DNA from 3 places in the Delftia sp. DT-2 genome. Region 2 is predicted to be linked to each of the others. Evidence: predicted binding sites of a transcription regulator. Region 2 holds the regulator's gene; each other region holds the start of a gene.
The links. Region 2 encodes FNR, which switches genes on or off when oxygen is low (the NO sensors DNR and NnrR bind a similar motif). Its sites were predicted from a motif close to TTGATNNNNATCAA; they were not measured.
Positions count from the first base shown of each region.

Region 1: cyoA (ubiquinol oxidase subunit II) is a predicted target of FNR. The motif match lies at 1,438-1,451, and genes of this name have one in related genera.
Region 3: PO605_RS04305 (DASS family sodium-coupled anion symporter) is a predicted target of FNR. The motif match lies at 741-754, and genes of this name have one in related genera.

Region 1 is NZ_JAQOTI010000010.1:70,373-72,640, reverse strand. Features, by position in the region: gene cyoB (cytochrome o ubiquinol oxidase subunit I) at 1-231, opposite strand, end outside; gene cyoA (ubiquinol oxidase subunit II) at 297-1,343, opposite strand; gene PO605_RS18980 (MFS transporter) at 1,641-2,268, shown strand, end outside.
Region 2 is NZ_JAQOTI010000004.1:395,397-397,664, reverse strand. Features, by position in the region: gene PO605_RS09230 (FixH family protein) at 1-194, shown strand, start outside; gene PO605_RS09225 (hypothetical protein) at 377-664, shown strand; gene fnr (fumarate/nitrate reduction transcriptional regulator Fnr) at 746-1,465, opposite strand; gene hemN (oxygen-independent coproporphyrinogen III oxidase) at 1,627-2,268, shown strand, end outside.
Region 3 is NZ_JAQOTI010000002.1:398,387-400,654, reverse strand. Features, by position in the region: gene rplQ (50S ribosomal protein L17) at 1-123, shown strand, start outside; tRNA gene PO605_RS04315 (tRNA-Met) at 145-221, shown strand; gene PO605_RS04310 (hypothetical protein) at 304-621, opposite strand; gene PO605_RS04305 (DASS family sodium-coupled anion symporter) at 916-2,268, shown strand, end outside.

The DNA.
Region 1 (2,268 bases), on a different contig from region 2:
GAGGATCATGTACATGATGCCGATCTTCTTGTGGTCGATGCTGCACAGCCAGTCGCGCCACAGCGGGCCCCACAGGCGGAACTTGGTGAGAAGGCCCAGCACGCCGAGGCCGCCGAGCACCACGGCGATGAAGGTCACCAGCACGATGGGCTCATGCGCCATCGGGATGGAGTCCCAGGTGATGCGTCCCAGCAGCCAGTGGGCCTGTGCCGGGGAGGTATGTTCAGACATATCGAGTCTCTTAGGTCGTTTTGGAACGGGCGGCGGGCTGGCCGTCGTCCGCTTCCGCTATCTGCTTATTGCTGTGCGCTGGCGGCCGAGCCGTCGCGCTGGTCCAGGAAGGCCACGACGCGGTCGGCGTTTTGCACCGTGCACACATCCTGGGGCAGGTTCATGCCCACGGCCTTGAGATAGGCTTCGCCGCCCGCGGCATCGATGGCCATCATGTGGTGCATGCACATCTTGCCTTCCTCGACGCAGCGGTTGAGCACCTTGTCGTACAGGCCTTCGTCCACGGTGGCGAAGCGCTCGACCGGGTTGCGCTCGCTGGGCTTGACCAGATTCAGGTAGGTGTCGCGGTTCAGGGCCTTGCCTTCGGACTTGGCCTTGGCAACCCACTGCTCGAATTCCTCGTCGCTGAGGCCGTGGAACTTGAACGTCATGCCCGAGAAGCCGGCGCCGCTGTAGTGCGATGCCAGGCCGTGGAACACACCGGTCTTGTTGATCACTGCGTTCAGCTCGGTCTGCATGCCGGGCATGGCATAGATCATGCCGGCCAGGTCAGGCACGTAGAAGGCGTTCATCGTCGAGGTGGCGGTCAGCTTGAAGTGGATGGGACGATCCACGGGAGCGGCCAGCTCGTTGACGGTGGCGATGCCCTTTTCAGGGATGAAGAACAGCCACTTCCAGTCCATGGCCACGACCTGCACTTCCAGCGGCTTGACATCGGTGCTCAAGGGCTTGGAGGCCGAGACGCGGTCCAGCGGGCGGTAGGGGTCGAGCTTGTGGGTGCTGATCCAGGTGATGGCGCCCAGCGCGATGATGATCATCAGCGGCACGGACCAGATCACCAGCTCCAGCGTGGTGGAGTGGTGCCATTCGGGGTCGTAGTGGGCCTCGGTGTTCGACTGGCGGTATTTCCAGGCGAACAGCAGCGTGAGGATGATCACCGGGATGATGATGATCAGCATCAGCAAGGTGGCCGTGACCACCAGGTTGCCTTGCTGCGCGGCGATATCGCCGGCCGGGTTGAGCACGACGGCTTTGCTGCAGCCAGTGAGACTGGCTGTCAAAGCGGCCGCGGTGAGCCACGCAGGCCCACGGAGTTCCTTGATTTTTAGCATGCTAGGGGCGCAACAAGAGCGCGTTTACATAGAAACGCGGATTACAAGATCCGGGCAAATGTATTACGAAGTATAAATTTGTCCATTGGACATTTTGTCCAACGTCAAGGAGAAGCCGGGAACTTTCTGCTACCTGGCGGGGCAGGCAGCGGGGTCCCGGCGATCCGGAGGCCGCATTTTTCGGCCGCGCGCAGCAGGAAAAACACCAAGTCCGGTCGAGGTGAAACCGCCTTGCGCCAGATCAAGCGAGGGCGTAGAACGGAGCTGTCAGTGAGACGAGACAAGGAGCATCCATCTATGAGCGGCCTCGACACAACTGCAAGCTTCCCCAACGGAAGCTACGAAAGCAAGGAATCTCTGTCCCGCGCCGACACCCACGAAGATGTCACGCCCAACGAGATCGCCGTCGGCGTGATTCTGGGGCGATCCTCGGAGTACTTCGACTTCTTCGTGTTCGGCATCGCTTGCGTGCTGGTCTTCCCGGCACTGCTGTTCCCCTATCTTTCCAAGCTTGACGGCACGTTGATGTCGTTCGGCATCTTCGCGCTGGCCTTCGTGGCGCGGCCGTTGGGCACGGCGCTGTCCATGGCCGTGCAGCGGCGCTGGGGCCGGGCGACCAAGCTGACGCTGGCGCTCTTCCTGCTGGGCGTGTGTACGGTGGGCATGGCCTTCCTGCCCAGCTACCAGCAGGCGGGCGTGAACGCCATCATCGTGCTGGCGCTGCTGCGCATCGGCCAGGGCATTGCACTGGGCGGCTCCTGGGACGGACTGCCGTCGCTGCTGGCCATGTCGGCGCCCCAGAACCGGCGGGGCTGGTATTCGATGATCGGGCAGTTGGGTGCGCCGCTGGGCTTTGTGCTGGCGGCAGGCCTGTTTGCCTTCATCTATGCCCATGTGGATGCCGACGAGTTCCTCAGCTGGGGCT
Region 2 (2,268 bases):
TGGCTGGCGTGGTCACGGCCGTCATTGCGATCAATGGCGCCGATCCCGTGATCGATCCTGACTATTACCGCAATGGCATCACCATCAACGAGCGTGCCGATGGCGTGCGCGAAGTGCCCAAGAGCCTGGCGCCCGCGGTCACCGGCCGCAACCACGCGGCCACGCCCGCGCAGGACCATCCCACGGACCGCTGAACGCAGGAAAATGCCGTGCACAAGGCCGCAGTCGCGGCCTTTTTTGTATGGTGGATGGCATCTCCAGCATGCGCGAGGGCCAAGGGTTTCCTACAGGCAGTGCAGGGTGCGCAGGGCTTGGCACGGTGCGCGGGCGGCGCGCACAATGAAAGCCACCCCTCGACAGCTCAAGGAGATCGCTGATGTTGGCCCAACGCTGGATGTGGATTGCCTGGCCGGCCTTTCTGGCCGCCGCCGTGATGGAGATGCTGGTATTCGCCTTCGTGGACCCGCTGGAGCTGCACTGGCTCGGCGACCTGGGCTGGTCGCGGCAGGGAATCTACACGCTGGCCTTCTTCGCCTTCTGGGGTGTGACCATGCTGTCCAGCCTCATGACCACCATGCTGGGACGCTCCACGCACGATCTCAACGACGGCGTGGTCTCCGAGCCGGACCCAAATCTGGCCATGCAGGGCCTGGGGCGCGATTGAACCTGCGTGCACTGCAATGGCAATGAACAAGGCCCGCGATCGCGGGCCCTGTTCATTGCCGGGGGGCGGGGTCTTGCGGCCTCACTGGCACTGCTGGCTGTTGACGATGCGCTTGAGCGCGTCCGTGTCCAGGATGCGCAGATGGCGCTGGCGCACCTCGATGATGTTTTCTTCGGCAAACTTCGAGAAGGTGCGGCTCACCGTCTCCAGCTTCAGGCCCAGGTAGCTGCCGATTTCCTCGCGCGTCATGCGCAGCACCAGTTCCGACTTGGAAAAGCCCCGGGCGTGCAGGCGCTGCACCAGGTTGAGCACGAAGGCGGCCAGGCGCTCCTCGGCACGCATGCTGCCCAGCAGCAGCATCACGCCATGCTCGCGCACGATCTCGCGGCTCATGACCTTGTGCACATGGTTTTGCAGGGCCGTGACCTCGCGCGACAGGTCCTCCAGCTTGTCGAAGGGCATGACGCAGACCTCGGCGTCTTCCAGCGCGACCGCATCGCAGGTGTGGTGGTCGTTGACGATGCCATCCAGGCCGATGATCTCGCCGGCCATCTGAAAGCCCGTGACCTGGTCGCGCCCGTCCTCGGTGGCCACGCAGGTCTTGAAGAAGCCCGTGCGGATGGCGTACAGCGAGGTGAAGGACTCACCGTTGCGAAACAGCAGGCCGCCGCGCTTGACCTTGCGGCGCGTGGCCACGATGTCGTCGATGCGCTGCATCTGCTCGGCATCCAGGCCCATGGGCATGCACAGCTCGCGCAGGTTGCAATTGGAACAGGATGCTTTGATGGTCTGAAGGTTCATGGAGTAAACATCAGCGGCGCAGCAGTGCGCCGGCGGTGACCTCGTGGATGGCGATGAGTTGGATCAAATTGTCGCAGCACTGCCGCGAACAACTCTTGATATGAGTCAAGGACGCGGCCAATGGGCTGCGGCACAGTGGACGACATTAGAGGAAAAAACCCATGACCGCTGTCACCCCAGAGCTGCTGCGTCGCTTCGACGTACCGGGGCCCCGATACACCTCGTTCCCCACGGCCGATCGTTTCGTGGAGGCTTTCGGTGCTGAAGACTATATCCTGGCACTTGAGCACCGCAAATCGAGTACCGCAGCGCGGGCCATGCCTTTGTCGCTGTATGTGCATGTGCCGTTCTGCGAGTCGCTGTGCTACTACTGCGCCTGCAACAAGATCGTGACGCGCCACCACGATCGCGCTGCCGTCTACCTGGACTACCTGGCGCGCGAGATGGCCTTGCACACGGCCCATTGCGGCAAGGGCCAGGCCGTCAGCCAGCTGCACCTGGGCGGCGGCACGCCCACCTTCTTCTCGGACGATGAGCTGCGCACGCTGATGGCCCTGCTGCGCGAGCATTTCAAGCTGGAGCCGGGCGGCGAATACTCCATCGAGGTCGATCCGCGCACCGTCAGCGTCGAACGCCTGGCCGTGCTCAAGGAACTGGGCTTCAACCGCCTGAGCTTCGGCGTGCAGGACTTCGACGAACAGGTGCAGATCGCCGTGCACCGCGTGCAGCCGGCCGAGCAGGTGTTCGCGCTGGTGGCGGCCGCACGGCAGCTGGGCTTTGCCTCCATCAACGTGGACCTGATC
Region 3 (2,268 bases), on a different contig from region 2:
CCTGGTGGCTACACCCGTATCCTGAAGATGGGCTTCCGCGTGGGCGACAACGCCCCCATGGCCTTCGTGGAACTGGTCGAGCGCGCTGAAGAAGGCGCCGCCGAAGCCAAGGCAGCTGAATAATCTGCTATAATTTTGGAATACCGCGCGATGGAGCAGTCTGGTAGCTCGTTGGGCTCATAACCCAAAGGTCGGAGGTTCAAATCCTTCTCGCGCAACCAAATTGAAAAAGGCTACGACAGTTGTCGTAGCCCTTTTTTCATGCCCTCGCGCCAGGGCAAAGGCCAGGCAGACAGCCCGGCATCAGCCGCCCAGCTGGTTGCCGATGCGCTGGCCCAGCCGCAGGCGCACGCGGTGGGCGATTTCCTGGGCGGCATCGGGGCTGAGCACCTCGCTGATGTGCAGCAGCTCGGTGTAATGCATGTACAAGAGGCCGCGCAGGGTCTTGAAAGCGGCCTCGTGGTCGCCGCCGCAGACGCTGGCGTCATCGGCCAGCACGCGCTCCACCACGCCGGCCTGCAGCAGCGGGATCTTGCAGATGACGGCGTGGCGGGCGATCTCCAGGTCGATCTCCTGGAGCCGGCATTCCCATTCCTCGGGCAAGAATCGGTTGGCTGGCATGTCGGCTTTTCTCCTTTTTTCACTGCATGGGTACACCGGGGCGAAAGGCACCCGGTCTGGGGATGCTGTCATGTGAGCGGGGCTCGGTGGCCTGGGTCGCCAGGTTTACTGGCCCGGCCTTGATGCCTGTCAAACTTCGGTGGCGCAGGCGCCCGCTGGAAGCCGGGCTCATGCTGCACTGCATCATGATGTCAGTCATGCGGCGCGGCCGCCAGTGCCCGTGCAGGCTGGTGGGCTTTTGCTCCCGGCAGGCCATGCTCTCTCGGCGCCGCTCCGGCAACGCAAAGGATCCACATGCTCGAGAAGATTGCCTCGCTGTTCCGCTACTTCAAGTCGGCCGTGCCGTTCCGGCTGGTGCCGGCGCTGATCGCCACCGCCGTGCTGTTCGGGCTGCTGCTGGTGCCCGTGCCCGAGGGGCTGACGCCCAAGGCCTGGCAGCTGGTGGCCATTTTCCTGACCACCATCGTGGCCATCATCCTCAAGGTCATGCCCATTGGCGTGATGGCCTTGATGGCCATCGTGATCGTCTCGCTGTCCCAGGTCACGTCTGGCTCGTCCAAGGGCGCAGTCACCGATGCGCTGAGCAGCTTTTCCAGCCCGCTGATCTGGCTGATCGTGGTGGCCATCCTGATCTCGCGCGGCCTCAAGAAGACGGGGCTGGGCAACCGCATCGGACTGATGTTCATCGCGCTGCTGGGCAAGCGGACCATCGGCATCGGCTACGGCCTGGCGATCTGCGAGCTGGTGCTGGCACCGTTCACGCCCAGCAACACGGCGCGCGGCGGCGGTATCGTGCACCCCATCATGAAGTCCATCGCCAATGCCTTCGAGTCGGACCCGGCCAAGGGTACGCAGGGCAAGGTGGGCACCTATCTGGCCCTGGTCAACTACCACGCCAATCCCATCACCTCGGCCATGTTCCTGACCGCCACGGCGCCCAATCCGCTGGTGGTGGACTTCGTGGCCAAGGCCACGGGCCAGGCCCTGCACCTGAGCTGGACCACCTGGGCGCTGTACATGCTGCTGCCGGGCCTGCTGTGCCTGCTGCTGATGCCGCTGGTGATCTACCTTCTGTCGCCTCCCGAACTCAAGGCCACGCCCAATGCCGTGGAGTACGCGCGCAGCGAGATGGCACGCATGGGGCCGCTGTCGGGCAAGGAGCGCGTGATGCTGGGCACCTTCGGCCTGATGCTGCTGCTGTGGGCCAACGTGCCGCAGATGCTGTTCGGGCCTGCCTTCACGCTGGACCCGACGGTGGTCGCCTTCCTGGGCCTGTTCGTGCTGATCATCACGGGCACCATCGACTGGGATGACGTGCTGTCCGAGAAAAGCGCCTGGGACACGCTGGTGTGGTTCGGCGCCCTGGTCATGCTGGCCGAGCAGCTCAACAAGCTGGGCGTGGTGTCCTGGTTTGCCGTGGGCATGAAGAACGCCATCGTCGCCAGCGGCCTGGACTGGCTGCCGGTGGCGGCCATCCTGGTGGGCGTGTTCGTGTTCTCGCACTACCTGTTCGCCAGCACCACGGCCCACATCAGCGCCATGATGCTGGCCTTCCTGACCGTGGGCGCCCAGCTGATTCCTGCCGACTATGTCGTGCCCTTCATGCTGATGATGACGGCCGGCTCGGCCATCATGATGACGCTGACC